DNA from 2 places in the Micrococcus sp. NPDC078436 genome. Region 1 is predicted to be linked to the other one. Evidence: riboswitches for the same ligand, from Rfam matches in the RefSeq annotation. Region 1 holds a riboswitch; the other holds the start of a gene.
The links. A riboswitch is a leader RNA that binds a small molecule or an ion and turns the genes downstream of it on or off. The one in region 1 is predicted to bind S-adenosylmethionine.
Positions count from the first base shown of each region.

Region 2: another riboswitch for S-adenosylmethionine. It lies ahead of AB0302_RS10390 (bifunctional o-acetylhomoserine/o-acetylserine sulfhydrylase); the one in region 1 lies ahead of AB0302_RS02745 (flavin reductase family protein).

Region 1 covers NZ_JBFBLX010000003.1:30,896-41,168, forward strand. The annotation lists gene AB0302_RS02725 (bifunctional proline dehydrogenase/L-glutamate gamma-semialdehyde dehydrogenase) at 1-92, shown strand, start outside; gene AB0302_RS02730 (FMN-binding glutamate synthase family protein) at 196-2,313, shown strand; gene AB0302_RS02735 (MFS transporter) at 2,420-3,712, shown strand; gene AB0302_RS02740 (cold-shock protein) at 3,816-4,019, opposite strand; gene AB0302_RS02745 (flavin reductase family protein) at 4,310-4,861, opposite strand; SAM riboswitch class IV at 4,939-5,058, opposite strand; gene AB0302_RS02750 (hypothetical protein) at 5,335-5,895, shown strand; gene AB0302_RS02755 (hypothetical protein) at 6,215-6,571, shown strand; gene AB0302_RS02760 (hypothetical protein) at 6,697-9,492, shown strand; gene AB0302_RS02765 (ATP-binding cassette domain-containing protein) at 9,489-10,184, shown strand.
Region 2 covers NZ_JBFBLX010000019.1:18,208-28,480, forward strand. The annotation lists gene AB0302_RS10355 (cation transporter) at 1-278, opposite strand, end outside; gene AB0302_RS10360 (GNAT family N-acetyltransferase) at 265-1,296, opposite strand; gene AB0302_RS10365 (glycine--tRNA ligase) at 1,338-2,720, opposite strand; gene AB0302_RS10370 (RNA-binding S4 domain-containing protein) at 2,872-3,171, shown strand; gene AB0302_RS10375 (phospholipase) at 3,175-3,882, opposite strand; gene AB0302_RS10380 (SGNH/GDSL hydrolase family protein) at 3,936-4,820, shown strand; gene AB0302_RS10385 (homoserine O-acetyltransferase) at 4,825-5,952, opposite strand; gene AB0302_RS10390 (bifunctional o-acetylhomoserine/o-acetylserine sulfhydrylase) at 5,949-7,325, opposite strand; SAM riboswitch class IV at 7,448-7,565, opposite strand; gene AB0302_RS10395 (VOC family protein) at 7,730-8,380, shown strand; gene AB0302_RS10400 (CPBP family intramembrane glutamic endopeptidase) at 8,403-9,230, opposite strand; gene AB0302_RS10405 (phosphotransferase) at 9,342-10,273, shown strand, end outside.

The DNA.
Region 1 (10,273 bases):
TGGAGCTGCTGCCCTTCCTCCACGAGCAGGCCGTCTCCGTCACCGCGCACCGCTTCGGCACCCCCGATCACCTCACGGACGAGGTGCTCTGACGGCTCGGCGTCGGCCCCGTCCCGGTGAGGGGCGGGGCCGAGGTCCGGCAGAGGCCCGGGACACCGCGTCGGATCCCGGCGGGGCGGGTGTCGGAACCGTGGGATGTGGGGCACCATTGGTCGGGTGAACAACAGACTTCTGATCGTCGCCGCACTCTCGCTCGGCGCCGCGGTCCTGGTCCTGGTCGCAGTCATCGGCAATGGCGCCTGGTGGGTGTTGGCCGCGATCATGATCGCGCTCCTGATCCTGGCCATCTACGACGTGACGCAGAAGCGCCACGCCATCCTCCGCAACTACCCGGTCATCGGGCGCATGCGGTACCTGCTCGAGTCCATCCGACCCGAGATCCAGCAGTACTTCATCGAGCGCAACTTCGACGGCAAGCCCTTCGACCGCGACACCCGCTCCCTCGTGTACGCCCGCGCCAAGGGCCTGGACGCGCACAAGGCGTTCGGCACCGAGCGGGACACCTCGGAGATCGGCTACGAGTTCCTCCTCCACTCCTCCGCGCCCGTGAACGCGCCGGAGGAGCCCCCCACGGTGCGCATCGGCGGCCCGGACTGCACGCAGCCCGCGGACATCTCGCTGATGAACATCTCCTCGATGTCCTTCGGCTCGCTCTCCGCCAACGCGGTGGTGGCCATGAACAAGGGCGCCGGCATGGGCGGCTTCATCCACGAGACCGGCGAGGGCGGCCTCACCAAGTACCACCGCGGCAACGGCGCGGACCTGTTCTGGGAGATCGGCTCCGGCTACTTCGGCTGCCGCAACGAGGACGGCACGTTCAGCGCTGAGCGCTTCGCCGCCAAGGCCGTGCTCCCCGAGGTCAAGGGCATCACCGTCAAGCTCTCGCAGGGCGCCAAGCCCGGTCTGGGCGGCATGCTGCCCAAGGAGAAGATCTCCAAGGAGATCGCCGAGGCCCGCGAGATCCCCATGGACCGCGACTGCCTGTCCCCGGCCTCGCACTCCGCGTTCCGCACCCCCCGCGAGATGGTCCGCTTCATCGGGCGGCTGCGCGAGCTCTCGGGCGGCAAGCCGATCGGCATCAAGTTCTGCGTGGGCTCCCGCGTGGACGTGCTCGCCATGTGCAAGGCCATGTGGGAGGAGCGCATCGCTCCGGACTTCATCATCGTGGACGGCTCCGAGGGAGGAACCGGCGCCGCCCCGCTGGAGTACTCGGACCGCGTGGGCACCCCGCTCACCGAGGGGCTCATGCTCGTGCACAACGCCCTGGTGGGCACCGGCCTGCGCCACATGATCAAGCTCGGCGCCGCCGGCAAGGTGGCCACCGGCTCGGACATCGTCAAGCGCCTGATCCAGGGCGCCGACTTCACCATGTCCGCGCGCGCCATGATGATGGCCACCGGCTGCATCCAGGCGCAGAAGTGCCACACGAACGAGTGCCCGGTGGGCGTCGCCACGCAGGACCCGCGCCTGGCCCGCGCCGTCGACGTGGAGGACAAGTCGAACCGCGTGTTCAACTACCACCGCCTCACCGTCCGCGAGGCGGTGCAGATCATGGCGTCCATGGGCGTCTCCCACCCGTCTCAGCTGAACACCCGCATGATGCGCCGCCGCGTGGACCACCTGAGCACCCGTTCCTACGCGTCCATCTACCACTGGCTGCGCACGGACGAGCTGCTCAACGACCCGCCAGCCGGCTGGGACCTCGACTGGGAGGAGGCGGACGCCGACCACTTCGGTGAGCACGCCCGCATCGACTACCTCACGGACCGCAACCCCGAGTGGCGCTCCGAGCTGGCCGCCCCGGGCCGCGACGGCGAGCAGGGCCAGGCGCCCTCGGCCCTGTCCCGCGCCGGCTCATCCCTCGCCACGAAGGACCGGATCGCCGTCGAGCCGCGGGATGCGAACGGGGTCTCGCTGAGCACCTCCCCCATGCCCAGCGTCGCCTCCCTCAAGGAGGGCGAGACCCTCTACGGGCGCACGGTGGGCCGCCTGGCCCAGGCCGTGGGCCTCGGCAAGGACGACGACGCCTCCGCCAGCCCCGTCCCGGGCCCGTCCGGGGACTCGGCGGCGGCCGCCAAGACCGACGCCGACTGGTCCGACCAGTCCCCGCGCCGCGGCCATGCGGACGACGCGAGCGAGCTGCCGCCCGAGGCCGGGGCACGCCCCGAGCGCCAGGACGGCGAAGAGGTCTCCGACGGCGACACCACCGGTCGCGTCGAGGATGAGCCGCGCGGCGAGGGCCGCGTCGTCTGACCCGACCCGCCGTCCCCCTCGACGAGCCCTGCGCTGCTGCCCCTGTCCGCCCCGGACAGGAGCAGCAGCGCAGGGCTCGTCGCAGGAGGGGGCATACCCTGGGGCCGTGACCCCGCCCTCCGTACCCGCCCGCCAGCCCGGCCGCCCCGGGGACGTCCTGCTGCTGACGGTGCTGCTCGCCGCCATGGCCGCCGGCCCGCTGTTCAACTACGGGGTGGCCAGCTCCTCCGCGCTGGTGATCGAGCGCCTGGGCGTCACCTCCGGCCAGCTCGGCACCGTGCTCACCGTGGTGTTCGGCGCCGCCGCGGTCACGTCCGTGTGGCTGGGACGCCTCGCGGACAGCCTCTCCTCGCGCGCACAGATGGGCATCATCTTCGGCGGTGCGGCCCTGGCGCTCGTGGTGGGCGCGTTCTCCACCACGCTCTTCGCGCTCTACGCGGCGGCGGCGCTCGCCGGGGTCACCCAGGCGATCTCGAACCCGACGACGAACCGCATCATCCGCGAGGTCGCCCCGCCTGAGCGGCGCATCGGGTGGATCGGGGTGAAGCAGTCCGGCGTGCAGCTCGCGCAGCTCTTCGGCGGCCTGTTCTTCCCCGCCGCGGCACTGGCCCTCGGCTGGACGGGCGCCGCGCTGGGGGCGGCGCTCGTGGCGGGCGTGCTGGGCGTCGTCGCGTGGGCCACGGTGCCGCCGCTCCCGGCGGGCTCTTCCGCGGCCGCGGCGCACATCCGGCACGACGACGGCGCGCCGCGGGCCGCTGAGGGTCCCGCGGGTGCCGGAGCGCCGACGACCGGCCGACGCGGTGGGCGTGAGCGGCTGCCGGCGAGCGTGTGGTTCTTCGCGGCGATCGCGTTCCTCACGGGCCTCGGCATGCAGGCCGTGAACGCGTACCTGCCGCTGTTCGCGGTGGAGACGCTCGGCCAGTCCCTCGTCGTCGGCGGGGCGGCCGCCGCCGTCTCCGGGGTGATCGGGGTCTTCTCCCGCATCTGGTGGGGCCGCCGCATGGCCGCCGGGCATCGGCCCACCACCCTGCTCGCGGCGATCTGCGCCGGCTCGCTGCTGGTGGTGGCCGCCCTCCTGGCCGCCGACGTGAGCCACGCGCCGGCCCTCCTGTGGGCGGCCGCCGTGCTGCACGGGCTCACCGTGCTGGGTGCGAACGTGGTGATCAACGCCGGGATCATGGACGGCGTCCCGGCCGGGCAGCTCGGCGATGCCTCGGGGACGAACGCCATGGGCATGTATGCCGGCTTCGCGTGCGGACCGCTCGTGATGGGCCTGCTCCGCGACCACACCGGGGACTTCCGCCTCGGCCTGCTCGCGGTGGGCGGGGCGTACCTGCTGGGACTCGGGGTCACGTGGCTGCTGCGGCGCCGTGTGGATCGGGGCCGGTCCGGCGCGTGAGCCGTGGCGCACGACGAAGGCCCCGATCCGTGGGGATCGGGGCCTTCGGTGATCGTCCGTCAGCGCCTCAGGCGCCGGGGACGGAATCCTCAGAGGAGGAAGATCAGATCTTGGTCACGTTCGCGGCCTGCAGGCCCTTGGGGCCCTGCTGGGTCTCGAACTCGACGCGGTCGTTCTCCTGGAGCTCCTTGAAGCCCGAGCCGGTGATGGCGGAGAAGTGCACGAAGACGTCCGCGGACTGATCCTCGGGAGCGATGAAGCCGAAGCCCTTTTCAGCGTTGAACCACTTGACGGTACCGACAGCCATGATGGTGTCCTTTCGATGTGCCCCCGGAGGGGCGATGTGGGAACCGGTGGCCACTGTGGCCTCCGGGTGAAGCGGCAGAACTGAACCGCGTGCCCACACTCATCGTTCCGACCGGGGCCGGGACTGACAAGCAGTGATGTTACGGGATACAGCTTGGATCAACTTCAAGGTTCATACTGCCACGGATTCGACCGCCTGGCGACCACGGGGTCGATGTTCATCGGATGTTCGCCTGTGAGCGCAATCTGGGGCCGTTCCAGTCCGTGCGGATCCCGGCTCCGGGGCGCTCCTCAGAGCGCGGTGAGCCCGTGGAAGAGGTTGCGATGCAGCGCCGCGGGCGGGCGGGCGTCCGTGTGGTCCGCGAAGCCGGAGACCTCCAGCAGGGCGACGACATGATCCCCGGCGGGCACCTCGGTGTGCAGGCGTGTCTCGAGCCACAGGGAGGACCCCTCGAGCAGGAGCGCGCCGTTCGGGCTGACGTGCACGTCGATCCCCGCGAGGCGGTCCCCGGTGCGGGAGGCCAGCTGCCCGCACAGGTGCGCCTGGTCCTCCGCGAGCAGCGACACGCCGATCGACTCGGCCCGGCGCAGTCGGGGCCACGTGCGCGAGGTCAGCTGCGCGGAGAAGGAGACGAGCGCCGGCTCCCACGAGACGCCCACGCTGAAGGAGGAGGAGACCATCACCTCGGGGTGCCCGTCCACGAGGCCGGCGACGGCGACGACGCCGGTCGGGAACGCCGCCAGGCCGGGGCGCAGGCGGTCGCGGGAGACGTCGGCCTGCCAGGCGGGGTGGGCGCCGGCAGGCCGGCAAGGGGCGTGGTGGTCGGTCAGGGTCAAGGTCATGGCGCGGGTCCTCTTCGTGACGGACGCGGCTCCGCGAAGGGCGGTTCACCTGAGCGGATCGGCGTGATCCGCGGAGACGCGAGTACTTGCCCGTCGGGGTCCTCCGCCGGGCCGAATCCTCACCTGGAGCACCCCACTACTGCGTGAGAGGGTTGCCGCCCCGCCGGCCAGGGCCGTGATGACGGGGACTCGTGATTCTGGGGATCAGCCTACGGAGGGGTCCGAGGGATGGTCAAAGCGGCCCGGGGGGCGGGCGACGCGCGGGGTCACGGAGGGTGCGTCGATCGCCGGGAGGCTGAGGGGGCGGCGCAGAGAAGCTTGTTCGCGACCTGAGCTGGGGTGGAGCGAAGCATAGAAATGTGATGCTTGACACATGCTCCTGGCCGCAGTCAGGATTCAGTCATTCGAGAGGGGGGGAGCTCGAGACCGCGACCCGCGGCCCCCGCAGGCGGTTCTTTGGAAGGAATCGGATCATGCGGATGGACATGAAGATGAGGATCATGGCGGCGTCCACCGGTGCGGTGATGGCGCCGTCGCTAGCGGTGGCTCCCGTAGCGGGGGCTGCGACCGCGCCCGTGGGAGGGGAGACTGCTACCCCGGACGCGTACTGTGCCGAGGAGTACTGGACAAGCACCACCGTGACATCGAACAAGTTCAAGCAGTCGTACTCCGCCTACTCGTCAGTGTCCGGGGCTCCCGGAGTCAGGCTCACTATCGCCACCGGGCGCACGTTCGGTGTCAGTGGCGACATCACAGGCGAACTCTCTGGCGATGTGAGCGCCATTGTCGCTGGCGTCTCCGCCAAGGTCGGGACCCGTGTGGGAGTCAGCTACTCGTCTACGAATACCGTCAGCGGTGCTTGGACCGTGCCCAGCACCTACACGAACGGTGGAAAGCTCGCCATCGGCGCCAAACAGGCACAGGGAACATGGAAGCGTCAGATGCTGAACCGCAGCTGCGACGTGGTCACGCTGCGCAGCGGCTCGTTCTACACCCCGTGGCAGCAGTTCTACTTCCAGCACTTCAAGCTCTGATGCGGTGAGCGGTGCAGCGTCGGGCGCAGGGCGCCTGACGCTGCACCCCCCCTATTCCCCCCCTACGGATAGGCATGTCATGTTCCCTTTGTCTCCTTCACGTCGCTTGGCCGCCCTCGCCGCCGCTGTGCTCGTCGGCACGACGATCTCCGGGTGCTCCGCCTCTCAGTCCGACACTCCGACCCCCTCGGGCACTTCCACGGCTGTCGCCAGTGCGACCCCTTCGGAGTCAGCCGCCACGAGCGGCTCGTCCGATGCCGGGGCCCAGGCCCCGAACGCGGCAGAGGCTCTCCCCGCGGCTCTGTTCGAGGAGGGGGGCATGACCCTTGAGGAGTACGCACGTCAGAATCCGGACTCCGACTACATCGATGTGGAGCAGGAGTCCGTCCTGGAGGAGAGGGTCGGTCGGGGCACCCAGGAGATCACGGTGGATGCCCAGAAGGGCGCGGTCCTTCGGGTCGTCCTGCTCTGCCCCTCCGATGCGACTGGCAAGACGGACATCCACGTCTCGAGTGGCGATGGCGATGAGAAAACGTGGATGGCCGGATCGGAGGCCCTGTGCGGCGGGTGGTCCGCAGCGACGCCTCCCATAGAACAGGCCGGGCCAGTGACCTTCACGGTCACCGTGGACAATGACGAGCCCTACCGGGTGGCGTTGACGGTTCCCTCCGAATGACGTCCCGACCGCCCCAGAGCTCGCGAGTCCAGACGAGCACTGGTGAGGGTTCTCGCCGTGTAGGACCAGCCTGGCCCTCCTTCCCCGCCGTGCGGTTGCTGCGCTTGGTGGCCGGGGCGCTCGCTGTGGCCCTGGTCCTGGGCCTTGGTGTCCAGGCCCAGGCCACACAGCGGCTCAAGGCCCTCGTCGACAGCAGCTGGCGCGGGTCCTATGACCTGATCGTGTCCGCACCCGCGGCCGCACAGAGCGCGGCAGCCCTCATGGCCCCGCTGGACACGGCCGCCTGGACGAGCTCAGCCGAGCGCCTCAGCCCGGCCGATCTCGACCGCATCCGGGCGGTGCCCGGTGTCGAGGTGGCCGCCCCGCTCGGCGACGTCGGCGTGCGCAGCGTGGCCAACCAGGACGCCGTCATGATCGGCTACCCCGCGGACGGCAGCGTGGAGGGTCCCCACGCGTTCGACCTGGACGCGCGGGTGAGCACGGACGACGGACTCGGCCCGCGCCCCGTGCTCGGCATGGACGCCACACTGATCGGCTCCTTCTCCGACGGGCCGATCGCGGACGCCCGTCCGCTGCTGGACGATCCCGCCCTCTGCGATCCGGCCCCTCCCGAGCCAGGCCCCTGCACGGACGTCGAGCTCCCCACCCTTGCCGTCGGTCCCCGCGGTCAGACGCCTCCGCCCGCCCAGCGTGAGGTCCCGGCCGGCACGTACTGGGCCGCCCCGTGGGCGGACCCCGACCCGCAGGGCAATCGGATGATCGTGGTGGACGCCGCGGCTGAGGCGCAGCTGTTGTCCCTCGGCGGGCACCCCGCCGCCGCCGACGCGTTCCGCGTACTAGCGCAGTCCTCGCCCGCCGGCTTCCTCCCGGCTGTCGTCGACAGGCTCTCCGGCGCCGCAACCGAGGAGACTGAGGCGCTCGTCAGGGCGAAGGATCGGCTCCCTGCCTACCTCCAGAGCCTGGCGGATGCGGCCGGACGGCCGGTGGACTCACTCACCGCCGTCCCGCTGCTCGCCACGAGCGTCGGGTCTGCGCCCCTGACCCTCGAGGTGCGCGCGGCCCCGTACCGGGAGCCGGTCACCCGGCTCGACATCGAGCAGGCGCCGGTGGATCCGCGGGACCCCACCGCGCCCCGCGGCATCGTGGGGATGCCCGTGTGGGCGCTGCCCGCCGGCGGGACAGCGACGCAGGACGAGGTCTCCACCTCCGACGTCTCAGGCCGGTTCGGCGGCCTGGGGCTCGGGGTCACCGTGGTCCCCGTGCCGGGGTTGACCACGGGCCGGGACCCGGTCCTGAGCTACGACTCGCCCCGCCTGTCCCTGGTGCAGGAGACGCGGACCCTGACCCGGCCGGCGTCTGCGGACGAGCCCCTGGCCGAGGCCGCCTCCGTGGAGACCGCCTCCGGCACGCTCCCCGGCCGGCCCGACGTCGCGGTCACCCGGGCGCTGCCGGCCTCCACGTCCCGGGAGTCCGCGTACTACACGGCCACTGACGATGGCCGACGGTTCGGAACCGGGGACGCGCCCCTGCTGGTCAGCGTGGGCACCCTTACGCCGGAGCCGGACGCCGCACTCGCGGGGATCGCCCCGCTGCTCACGGATGTCGAGCTGCCCACCACCCTGGTAGCGGACCCCGACGGAACTCCGCGGGACGTCCGGCTGCGGCCCGCCTCCACCGGGTTCGGTCTCGCCAACCAGATGCCCGCCGCCTACGTCGACGCCGCCTCCGCGGGGGCACTCGGACTGGAGCGGCCCTTCAGCACCGTCCGCGTCCGGGTGGCCGGTGTGGGGGAGGACCTGACGCCGGAGAACCTCGCGACGATCGACGCCGTCGCCCAGCGCCTCGAGGCCGCCGGGTTCGCAGCGGTCACCGTGGCCGCCTCCAGCCTGGCGCCCCGCGAGATGCAGGTGGTGTCCTACCGGTTCGACTCCACGGAGGGTGATCCCCGGACGGGGCCGCTCGGCACCGTGCGCCAGCTCGGCCCGGAGCTCGCCGCGTCTCAGCGGGTCTCCGCGGCCGTCGGGACCGCGGGGACCTCGCAGACGGTGACGGTGGTCGTCCTGCTGACCGCCCTGGCGGGGCTGTGCGTGGCCGCCGCGCTGCAGCCACGGCGCCACCGGGCGGGTGTGCTGGCGGTCCATGGGTGGACACGCAGCGCCACCGTGACCCGCCACCTCCGCGAGGACGCCGCCACACTGACGGTGCTCGTCGGTGCGGCAGCCGCCCTCGCCGTCGTCGGCACGATGTCCAGGCGCCTCGGCGTGGCGCCCCCGTTGGTGGCCGTGGGCCTCGGGGCGACGGCGGGGCTGGCCGGGGCCGTGGTGCTTGCGGCGGTGCTCGCGGCCCGCCCCGCCGCGTCGGCAGGTCGGGAGGGGAGCGTCGGCACGGCCCGACCGGCCCGCACCCCGGCGGCGCTGCTGACCCGGTGGACCGCGCGCACGTGGCCGCGGCTGCTCACCGGCGCGGCATACCGAGCGGCCGTGGCAGTCGGTGCCGGCCTGCTCGTGGCCGTCGTCCTGCAGGCCCGCCGCGAGGCCGGCGTCTCCGTGCTGGCCAGCGCCGCCGTGGCCCAGGACCTGCCGTTCCGCCTGGTGCTGGGTGCGCTGGCCGCCGTCGTGGGGATGGTCCTCCTGGTGCAGCTGCACCGGGTGGAGGGCCCGGACGTCCGGGGGGAGGCCACCGTGCTCCTGCTCGCCGGCTGGACCCGTTCCCGGCTGCTGGGACGCCACGTGCCCGCCCTGGCCGTGGAAGCAATCGCGGTCGCGGTGGTGGCCGGCGTCGTCCTGGCGCTGCTCACCCCCCGCCCGGACCTTCCCCTCGTGGCGGGAGCGGCCGGCGTCGCACTGCTCCTCACCCTCGTCATCACCCTGCTCACCCGGCGAGCCCAGCTCGCCCGCGCCTGGAAGGGGCAGCCCGCATGAGTGTGATCGCGCCCGTGCTCACCCTCGACCGCGTCCAGGTCGGCTACCGCCATCCCGACGGCGGCACCCGCGTGCTCGTCGAGTCCCTGGACTTGACCCTTGCGCCCGGCGACGTCGTCGGACTCTGGGGCCGCTCCGGCACGGGGAAGTCCTCCCTGATCCGCCACCTGGCCGGGCTGTCCCGCCCGCTGTCCGGACGGATCATCTACCGCAGCCCCGACGGATCGCTGGCCGGGGAGGTCGCGGACCTCTCGGCCGGGGATCTCGCGCGGTACCGGCGGGTGCACCTGGGCTACGTGGACCAGTCCTGCGAGCTCATCGGCGAGCTCTCCGCGCTCGACAACGCGGGTGTGTGGATCCACGGCGGGCGCCTCGCGGGGTCTGTGCCCGAGGCACAGCAGACGGTCCGGGGCCAGCTCGAGCGACTCGGACTGGGGCACCGGCTCGGCGCGCCCGCCTCCCGGCTGTCCGGGGGCGAAGCCCAGCGGGTGACGCTGGTCAGGGCCCTCTCCAAGCGGCCGCACCTGATCGTGGCCGACGAGCCCACCGGCCACCTCGACGGCTCTGCGGCCCGTGAGGCCATCGCGCTGCTGCGCGAGCACGCCGCGGCCGGGGCCGCTGTACTCGTGGCCAGCCACGACCCTCTAGTCCACGCAGCCGTCGACCGGGCCGTCCGCGTCGGCGAGGACTGACCCCGATCGCATCGACAGAGGAGCGTTCCATACCCCGCACCATCACCACACCTCCGCTCTCACTCCCCTGCACCCGCTCGAGCACGCTC
Region 2 (10,273 bases), on a different contig from region 1:
GCCGCGACGGCGGGCAGCAGGATGATCCCGGCGAGCACGCGTCCGACGGTCGCCTGACGCGCGGCCGACCAGCCGAGCGCGACGGCGATCAGCAGGTTGACGGCGAAGTCCTCGAAGAAGTCGACGCCGTCGGCGGCCAGGGACACCGAGCCGATGGCGAACGCCACGAGCAGCTCCGCGACCATGTAGGCCAGGTTGAGCCCGGCCACACAGAGCACGGCCCGCCGGAGCGCGCTCCGGCGGGCCGCGTCCGGCGCGGCGGTCTCAGTCGGCGTCATCGGCCAGCACGAGGGTGTCCAGGACGGGCTTCGCGGCGCCGCCGGCGATCAGCCCGTCGATGATCCGCTCCAGGGGGCGCATGGCCTGGTCCACCTCGAGCTGCACCGGGTGCTGCGCCACGAGCAGCGCGAGCAGGTCGGCGACCGCCTGCAGGGCGTCCGCCTCGGACAGCTCCGGGTCCCAGCCGAGGAGCACGTCCGCGGGGGCGTCCTGGCGCTGGGCGGTGTAGGAGACGGCGAACGCGCGGATCCTCCCGCCCTCGGCGCGCGGGGCGTCCCGCAGCACGACGGCGCCGGCAGCCCCGGTCGCGGGGCCGAGGAGGAGCGTCTGGGCGGAGCCGACGGTCATGTGCGCCGGGTCCCAGTCGTGCGTGGCCTGGTAGAACGCCACGACCGCCTGGGTCAGCTCCACCGATCCGGTGGCCGTCTCCTCCAGCACGACGCCGTCCGGGTGCTCCTCGTCCCGCAGCGCGGGCAGGTCCACGGCCCCGGGGGCGACGGCGACGCGCCGCGAGCGCTGCACGGGCGCGAACCCCTGCGCGGTCAGGAACGCCTCGGTGGCGGCGGCCAGCTCGGCCGTCGCGGCGCGGGTGCCCTCGGCGGTGACCTCCTCCGCGACGCCGACCAGCGCCTCGCGCGCGAACCGCGCCTTGAGCGCGGTCGTGGGGACGAGCCCCTCCGCGTGGGCCTGCTCGGCGAGCCCGCGCAGCGCGGCCAGGAGCGCACGGGCGATGCCGCGGCGCCGCTCGGACGGGGCGGTCTCCACGTACAGCCACAGTCGCCGCGGGTGCAGCGAGGACGCGTAGACCACGCCCGCCGCCACCGGGACGCCGTCGGCCTCGGCCACGAGGGAGCGGCGCCACGGCACGTCCGCGTCGTCCGCGAGCATCGCGCGGTCCTGGTGCTGCTGCGCGTTGGCGGGGTCGCCCCACACCTCGAGGAGGGCGAGGTCGACCCCCGAGCGCCACGGGCGCAGGGTGATGTCCGCGGGCAGGGCCGCGCCGCCGTCGTCGGTCACGCCGTGTCCGTCCCGGCCATGCCCCTCCAGATCCCGCCCGCTCACTTGGTGAGGCGCTCGGCGAGGTAGGCCTTCACCTGGGAGAGGGCCACGCGCTCCTGCGCCATGGTGTCCCGCTCGCGGACGGTGACGGCCTGGTCCTCGAGCGTGTCGAAGTCCACGGTGATGCAGAACGGGGTGCCGATCTCGTCCTGGCGGCGGTAGCGGCGGCCGATGGCACCGGAGTCGTCCGTCTCGATGTTCCACTCGCGGCGCAGCTCGGCGGCGAGGGCCTGCGTGGCCGGCTGCAGCTCCTCCTTCTTGGACAGCGGGAGGACGGCGGCCTTGACCGGGGCCAGACGCGGGTCGAGGCGGAGCACGGTGCGCACGTCCGTGCCGCCCTTCGCGTTCGGCGCCTCCTCCTCGGCGTAGGCGTCCACGAGGAAGGCCATCATGGAGCGGGTCAGCCCGAAGGAGGGCTCGATCACGTACGGCGTGTAGTGCTCGCCGTTGGCCTGGTCGAAGTACTGCAGCTTGGTGCCGGAGGCCGTCGTGTGGCTCGAGAGATCGTAGTCGGTGCGGTTGGCCACGCCCATGAGCTCGCCCCAGCCGTCCCCGCCGCCGAAGCCGAACTTGTACTCCAGGTCGATGGTGCCGTCCGAGTAGTGGGCGCGCTCCTCCGCCGGGACGTCGAAGCGGCGCAGGTTCTCCGGGTCGATCCCGAGGTCGATGAACCAGTTCCAGCAGGCCTCGACCCACGTGTCGAAGTGCCGCTGGGCGTCAGCCGGCGGCACGAAGTACTCGATCTCCATCTGCTCGAACTCGCGCGTGCGGAAGATGAAGTTGCCGGGCGTGATCTCGTTGCGGAACGCCTTGCCGATCTGGCCGATGCCGAACGGCGGCTTCTTGCGCGAGGCGCCGAGCACGTTGAGGAAGTTCACGAAGATGCCCTGCGCGGTCTCGGGGCGCATGTAGTGCAGCCCCTCCTCGTTGTCCACGGGGCCGAGGAAGGTCTTCATGAGGCCGGAGAACATCTGCGGCTCGGTGAACATGCCCTTGGTGCCGCAGTCCGGGCAGACGATGTCCTGCATGCCTTCCGGGGCACGGCCCTTCTTGGCCTCGAACGCCTCGACCAGGTGGTCCTGGCGGTGGCGCCTGTGGCACTGCTGGCACTCCACGAGCGGGTCCGTGAAGGTGTCCACGTGGCCCGAGGCCTGCCAGACCTGCCGCGGCAGGATGATGGAGGAGTCCAGGCCCACCATGTCCTCGCGCGAGCGCACGAAGGTCTTCCACCACTCCGCCTTGATGTTCTCCTTCAGCTCCACGCCCAGGGGCCCGTAGTCCCACGCGGAGCGCGAGCCGCCGTAGATCTCACCGGCCTGGAACACGAAGCCGCGGCGCTTGGCCAGGCTGATGACGTTCTCGAGCGGGGACTTGGCAGCCATGGGGGCATCACTTCCGTGCACATCGGGGGCGGGAGGGGTTCACGACGACGGCGGCCCGCCGGGTCCTCGCGCTCACCCTGCGCGCGGCGCGGGCGGTCTCGGACGGCCGGGCCGGTCGATGCGGACCAGCCTACCGGCCACAATGGACGTCATGACCGATGCCCACAGCCATGACGAATCCCGCGCCACGGGGACCGACGCCACCGCCGTCGACGTCCCCGAGGACGCTCAGCCCCTGCCGATCCGTGACACGATGATCCGCCTCGGCCAGGCCCTCAAGCTCGCCTCCCTCGTGGAGGACGGCGCGATGGCCCGGGACGTCGTCGCGGACGGGATGGTCACCGTGAACGGCGCGGTCGAGACCCGCCGCGGCGCGCAGCTGCACGACGGCGACGTCGTCGAGTTCAACGGCGAGGCCGTGGTGATCGAGGCGGAGTCCGCCGAGTCCTGAGCCTCAGCGGCCCTTCAGCACCGTGTGCTGCAGGTATTCGCGCACGTGGCCGAGCTCCTGCTGGTTGATCGCGTGGGGCAGGCCCGCGTAGACGATCTTCATGAGGTCCGTGTGCGCGGTGAGCCACGCGTGGGCGGACTCGACGCGCGCCTCGGAGATGACCGGGTCGTCCTGGCCACGGCCCCAGAAGACCTTCGGCGTGAGCCGGGCGACCTCGTCGTCGCGGATGAAGAGGCCCTCGAGGCCGGGCTCGGCGAGGTCCGGGTCGATCACGAAGCCGGAGAGCGCGACCGTGCACGCGTAGGCCTCCGGGTCCAGGCGCAGCAGAGAGGTCGCCAGCGCCATGCCCTGCGAGAAGCCGAGCAGAGAGACGGTGCGGAAGTCGCCGCGCACGGTCTGCACCCACGCGTGCAGGTCCTCTGTCGCGCGGCGGACGGCCGGAGCGTCGTCGGAGCCGATCTCCCCCGTCACCGGGTCCTGGGAGAGCGGGAACCACGCGTGCATGCCGGGCTGGAGGGTCAGCGGGGCGCGGACGGCGGCCACCGTGAACGGCTCCGGCAGCTGGGGCACGAGGCCGAAGAGGTCGTGCTCGCTCGCGCCGTAGCCGTGGAGCAGGATCAGCAGGTGCTCGGTGCGCTCGCCCTCGGGGCGGGACCAGCGGACGACGGGCTCGGGGCCCGGGGCGGAGGGGGTGTGGGAGGGCTCGGTCACCGGCTCAGCCTAGCGATTGACCGTGGGTCGGCCCCTGGAGCAGACTGCTACCCGTGAGTAACACCATCGTGCCGCCCGTCGACGATCAGCCCACCGGTCACCCCTGGCGCCGCTACGTGGCCCTCGGCGACTCCTTCACGGAGGGCATCGGGGATCCGGACCCGGACCAGCTCGGCTACCACCGCGGCTGGGCCGACCGCGTGGCCGAGGAGCTGGCCCGCCACGCCGAGGGGCCGGAGCCGTTCGCCTACGCGAACCTCGCCGTGCGCGGCAAGCTGATCGATCAGATCGCCGCCGACCAGGTGGACCCGGCCATCGAGCTGGCCCCGGACCTCATCAGCATCTGCGCGGGCGGCAACGACATCCTGCGCGGCGCCGACCCCGACGACGTCGCCCGCCGCCTGGACGCCGCCGTCGGGAAGCTCGCGGGAACGGGCGCCACCGTGCTCCTGTTCAACGTGACCGACGTCCGTGACACCCCCGTGCTGGGACGCATCCGGGGGAAGGTGGCGATCTACAACGAGAACGTGCGCACCGTGGCGCTGCGCCACGACGCGCTCGTGCCGGACATGTGGTCGCTCAAGCAGCTCTCGAGGCCCGAGATGTGGGCAGAGGACCGGCTGCACTTCTCCCCCACCGGGCACCACACCATCGCGGCGATGGTGCTGGACACCCTCGGCGTCGAGCACGATCTGGAGCCCCTCCAGCCCAAGCCGGCCGCGCCCCGGACGTGGCGTCAGGCCCGCGTGTCCAACGCCAAGTGGGCGCGGGCCCACCTGGCGCCGTGGGTGATCCGACGCATCCGCGGCGTCTCCTCCGGCGACGGGGTCAGCGCCAAGCGCCCCGTGCCCGAGCCGCTGTTCGGCGTGGAGATGCCGCACGGCTCGGACCACACGGAGTCGCTGCCGGTCACGCCGCCCGCCGAGCCGGCCTCCTGAGCGGTCAGAGGGCGAGGGTCTCCTTCAGGGCGTCGGCGACCTGCCCGTACTCCGTGAGGAACCCGTCATGGCCGATCGGCGAGACGATCGAGTGGACGGGCACCTCGCCGGGCAGCAGCTCCGCGAGCAGCGCCGACTCCTCGGGCCGGTACAGCCGGTCGGAGTCGACGGCGGCCACGAAGGCCCGCCCGCGGAAGCGCCCCAGCGCCTCGGACAGGCTCCCCCGCCCACGGGCGACGTCGTGGCTCATGAGCGCCTCGGTGAGCACGAGGTAGGAGTTCGCGTCGAACCGCGCGGACAGCTTCGCGGCCTGGTGGTCCAGGTAGGACTCCACCGCGTAGCGTCCCTGCCGCCTCCCGACGGCGGCCCCGAACGGGTCCTCCGCGCCCTGCGGCTCGCGGCCGAAGCGGTACTCGAGCTCCTCGGCCGTGCGGTAGGTGGTGTGGGCGATGCGCCGGGCGATCCCGAGGCCCGTCTCGGGTCCGGGTCCGCCGTAGTAGTCGCCCTCGCGGTGCGCCGGGTCGAGCCGGATGGCCGCGGCCTGCGCCTGGCCCCAGGCGATCTGGTCCGCCGAGGACTGCGCCGTCGAAGCGAGCACCCCGACGCCGGCCACGCGCTCCGGGTGGGAGACCGCCCACTCCAGGGCGCGGGCCCCGCCCATCGACCCGCCGATCACGGCCTGCCACACGTCGATCCCGAGGTGGTCGGCGAGGCGGCGCTCGGCCTCCACCGCGTCGCGCAGCGTGAGGAACGGGAAGCGCGAGCCCCACGGCACGCCGTCGGGGTCGGGCGAGGACGGGCCCGTGGAACCGTGACAGCCGCCCACCATCGCGGGGGCGACGACGAACCAGCGGTCCGTGTCCACCGCCCGGCCGGGGCCGACGAGCGCGTCCCACCAGCCCGGCGTCGGGTCTGCGGCGTGCGCGGCCACGTGCGAGTCGCCCGTGAGGGCGTGCAGCACGAGGACCGCGTTGGAGCCGTCGGCGTCCAGGGTCCCCCACGTCTCGTACGTGAGGGTGACGTCCGGGAGGAAGCCGCCGGTCTCGGTGGTCAGGGGCCCGACCGAGACGGTGTGGCGGGCGCCCTCGGGGAGGTCGACGGTCAGGGACGGGCGGCTCGCGACCGCGGTCATCGGGTGCCCTCCCCCGCACCGGCCGCCGCCGCGAAGCCGCGCTCCAGGTCGGCGAGGATGTCCTCGACGTCCTCCACGCCGAGCGAGAGTCGCACCAGGCCGGGGGTGACGCCGGCGGCGCGCTGCTCGTCCTCGGTGAGCTGGGCGTGGGTGGTGGAGGCCGGGTGCACCACGAGCGAGCGGACGTCGCCGATGTTGGCCACGTGGTGCAGCAGCTCAAGCCCGTCCACGAACGCCGCGCCCGCCTCGGCGCCGCCCGCGATCTCGAAGGAGACGAACGCGCCTGCGCCGCGCGGCAGGTACCGCTGCGCCCGCTCGTGCCACGGGCTGGAGGGCAGGCCGGCGTAGACCACGGAGTCCACGTCGTCGCGCGCCTCGAGCCACGCGGCCACGGCCGTCGCGTTGGCCACGGCGCGCTGCATGCGCAGGGAGAGGGTCTCGAGGCCGAGGTTGACGAGGAAGGCGTTGAACGGGGAGATCGAGGAGCCGTAGTCGCGCAGCAGCTGCACGCGCGCCTTGAGGATGAACGCGAGGTTGGCGCCCAGGGCGGAGCCGACGCCCAGGTCCCGCGCGTACACGAGCCCGTGGTAGGACTCGTCCGGCTCGTTGAACCCGGGGAAGCGCTCGGGGTGCTGCGCGAAGTCGAACGTGCCGCCGTCGACGATCACGCCGGCCATGGCGGCGGCGTGCCCGCCGAGGTACTTCGTGGCCGAGTGGGTGACGATGTCCGCGCCGTGCTCGATCGGGCGCAGCAGGTACGGGGTGGCCAGCGTGTTGTCCACGATCAGCGGCACGCCCGCCTCGTGCGCGACGTCGGCCACCGCCCGAACGTCCAGCACGTCGCCCCGGGGGTTGCCGAGGGTCTCCCCGAAGAAGGCCTTGGTGTTCGGCTTCACGGCGGCGCGCCAGGACTCGATGTCGTCCGGATCGGTCACGAACGTCGTCTCGACGCCGACCTTGGCGAGGGTGTGCTTGAAGAGGTTCTGCGTGCCGCCGTAGAGGCTCGCCGAGGCGACGACGTGGTCCCCGGCTCCGGCGACGTTGAGGATCGAGAAGGTCGTGGCCGCCTGGCCGGAGGCCAGCAGCAGCGCGCCCACGCCGCCCTCGAGCGCGGCGATCTTCTCCTCCACCGGGGACTGGGTCGGGTTGCCGATGCGGGTGTAGAGCGGGTCCAGGTCCTTGAGGGCGAACCGGTCCGCCGCCACCTCGGCGGAGGGGAAGTCGAACGAGGTGGTCTGGTAGATGGGCAGGGCCGTCGCGCCGAAGGCGTGCTGGCCGGGGGCGGCGCCGGCGTGGACCTGCGCGGTGGAGAAGCCCCACGCGGCGGCCGGGGTCAGGGGCGTGGTCTCGGCGGGGATGTTCTGGTCGGTCATGGCGGACTCTCCTGAGCTCCTCAGGGGCCGGACCCGCGTCCCTCCCGGCGGTCGGTGCGCCGGGTCGACCCGGCGCCTCGCGCCGGGGGTGCCCCGGCGTCGTCGAGAGGGGCCGAGGGGACGGCCCGCGCTTGCCGGCAGCCCGTGTGGGAGCCGGCCTGGTCGTCACCCGGGGCACCCCACCGCGGAAGGAGGGTTGCCGGTCAGCATGCCGGGGCAAAGACGCTGACTCTCGTGACCGTGCCGCCAGTGTGCCACGGGTGCGGGGTCGATTTCATCGGGCGTGTCACACATGGATACGCTGTGAATCACAGGGGCGGCTCGGTGGTCAAGGGGCCGACGGCGCCGCCCTCCCATCGCGTTCGACGCCCGGCCCGCCCGGGGGTTCGGAGAGGAACAACGCCGTGAACACCTGCCGGATGGACCACGTCTCCTACGCCGCCGGGCCCGAGGGCCTCGAGGCCACCGTGGAGCGCCTCGTCGAGACCCTCGGCATCGACCGCATCAAGGGCGGCGTGCACCCGCGCTTCGGCACCCACAACGCCCTGTTCCCCATGCGGAACGGGCAGTGGCTCGAGGTCGTGGAGGCCATGGACCACCCGGCCTCCCTCAGCGCCCCCTTCGGCCAGCTCGTCCGCGCCCGCTCCGAGCAGGGCGGCGGCTGGATGAGCTGGGCCGTCTCCACCCCGGACATCGGCCGCTTCGAGCGCCGCCTGGAGCGCGAGGCCGTGCCCGGCATCCGCCGCTTCCCCGACGGCCGGGAGCTGTCCTGGCGTCAGATCGGCGTCAAGGGCACCCTTGCCGACCCGCAGCTGCCGTTCATCGTGCGCTGGGCCGACGGCCAGGAGGACATGCACCCGTCCCAGGCCGCCGAGCCGCAGGCCGCGATCGCCCACCTCTCCATGGCCGGGTCCCCGGACCGCCTGCGCGAGTGGCTGGGCGGCACGGAGGAGGACGCCGTGGCCGACGTCGACATCGCCTACGTGGCCCCGTCCGGCACCCCGGGCATCTCCTCGGTCACCTTCCGCACCCCGAAGGGCGAGATCACGCTCTGAGCGGGCCTGCGGGCGGGGCCGCTCAGCCGAGCAGTCCCGCCCGCGCCAGCAGCGGATAGCCGACAAACCCGACGGCGTCCAGCAGGAAGTGCGCCACCACGAGCGGGACGACCCGCCGGTGCCGCACGAAGAACAGCGTGAACACCACGCCCATGAGCGCGTTGCCGATCCCCGGGCCGACCCCCTGGTACAGGTGGTATCCCGCGCGCAGCACCGCCAAGGCCAGCACCACGGTCCAGACGCGGACGGGCAGGAAGAGGCCTGTCGCCGCGGGCGAGGGCAGCGCCGGCGCAGGATGCCGTGCGAGACCGGCGGCGCGCAGCTGCTGGAGATACCCCAGCCGGTCCACCATCCAGGCGACGACGATCACCTCCTCGAGCAGCGCATGCCGCGCGGCGGAGAGCAGCAGCACGGGCACCGCGTACCAGCTCGGGTCCATCGCGTTGGCGACGATCGCCGTCGTGATGCCGGCCGCGCGGCCGCCCGCGTAGACGCCGAGCGTGCCCAGCCCGATGGCCGCGAACAGGCCCAGGCCCCAGGCCAGGTCGCGACCGGGGCGGCGCAGATCCAGGCCGAGCGTGCGGAACGGGTTCCGCCCCCGCAGCCACATCAGGTGGAGCACGAGCGCGACCGGCACGAGGGCGAAGCCGATGTCCAGGAGCTGGTAGACGAGGTCGAAGATCCAGCGGTCGTTCACGGTGGGATTCAGGACGGTGGTCTGCTCGCCGAGCGGGGCCCGGGTGGCCTTGTCGATCAGCTGCACCACCGCGTACACCGCCGAGCGCCCGAGCGAGAGCCCCAGCACGATCGCGATCTCCCACCGCACCGTGCGGGCGGAGGGGTCGGGCAGGTGCGCGGCGTTCGCGGAGGCGCCGGGGGTGCGGGTCGGCGCGGAGGCGCAGGGAGCGGGCGTGGTCACGGGGGCCAGTGTAGGGACGGCACCCTCCCCTACCCTGGGAGCATGGCCAGCGATCCCGTCCCGTCCGAGCTCGAGCTGGTGGCCGCGGCGCTCGAGCGCCTGCGGCCCGGCCTGGACCCGACGACGACGGCCCGCCTCCGCGCGGCCGATTGGTCCGCCGGCGGCGTCGAGGAGGGCGGGCAGTTCCACCGGGTGCTCGTGCTCGAGGACGTGGGCGTGCTGCGCATGGCACGCCTCCACGAGGCGGGCGCGGCACCGGGCACGGTGTGGAGTCGGGAGCGCGATCCGGCCGCCCAGCTGGAGCGCCGGGTGGCCCTCGTGGACGGCCTCGCGGCGGCGGGGCTGCCGTGGCCGCTGCCGGTCTCGCTCTCGGAGGTGGTGGGTGCTGAGGCGGTCCGTTCAGGCGCGGGTGACGACGGCGGCGCGGTCCCCGTCCCCGGCCCCGGCGGCACCGCGGCCGTCCTGCAGACCCACCTGCCCGGCTTCCCCCACCCGCCGCACGAGGGCGACCCGGCTGTGCTGCGCGGCATCGTCGACGCCCTCGCTGCCGTCGACGTCGCCGACCCCCGCATCGCCCCGCATCTCGGGGCGCCCTTCGCCTTCCGCGGGCCGTGGACGGCCGAGCGCGTCGCCGCCGTCGCCGCGCTGCCCGAGCGGCTCGCGGGGCGGCTCGGCGGCTGGCCGGGCGATGCGCCGCCGACGCGGGAGGCGGACAGCGGCCCGGATCGGGTTCAGGGCGACGCGACTCCCCTGGCCGCCTGGCCCAGCGTCGTCGCGAGCCTGACCGACGCGGTGACGCGCTGGACCGCGGAGCCGCCCGTGCCGCCGTGTCTGGTGCACGGGGATCTGGCCGGGCACAACCTGCGGTGGCTGCCCGAGCCGGGCACGCCCGTGCACCCCGAGCCGACGTGGCGGCTGGCGGGGATCCTCGACTGGGACCTGGCGTGCGCGTGGGACCCCGCACTCAACGTCGC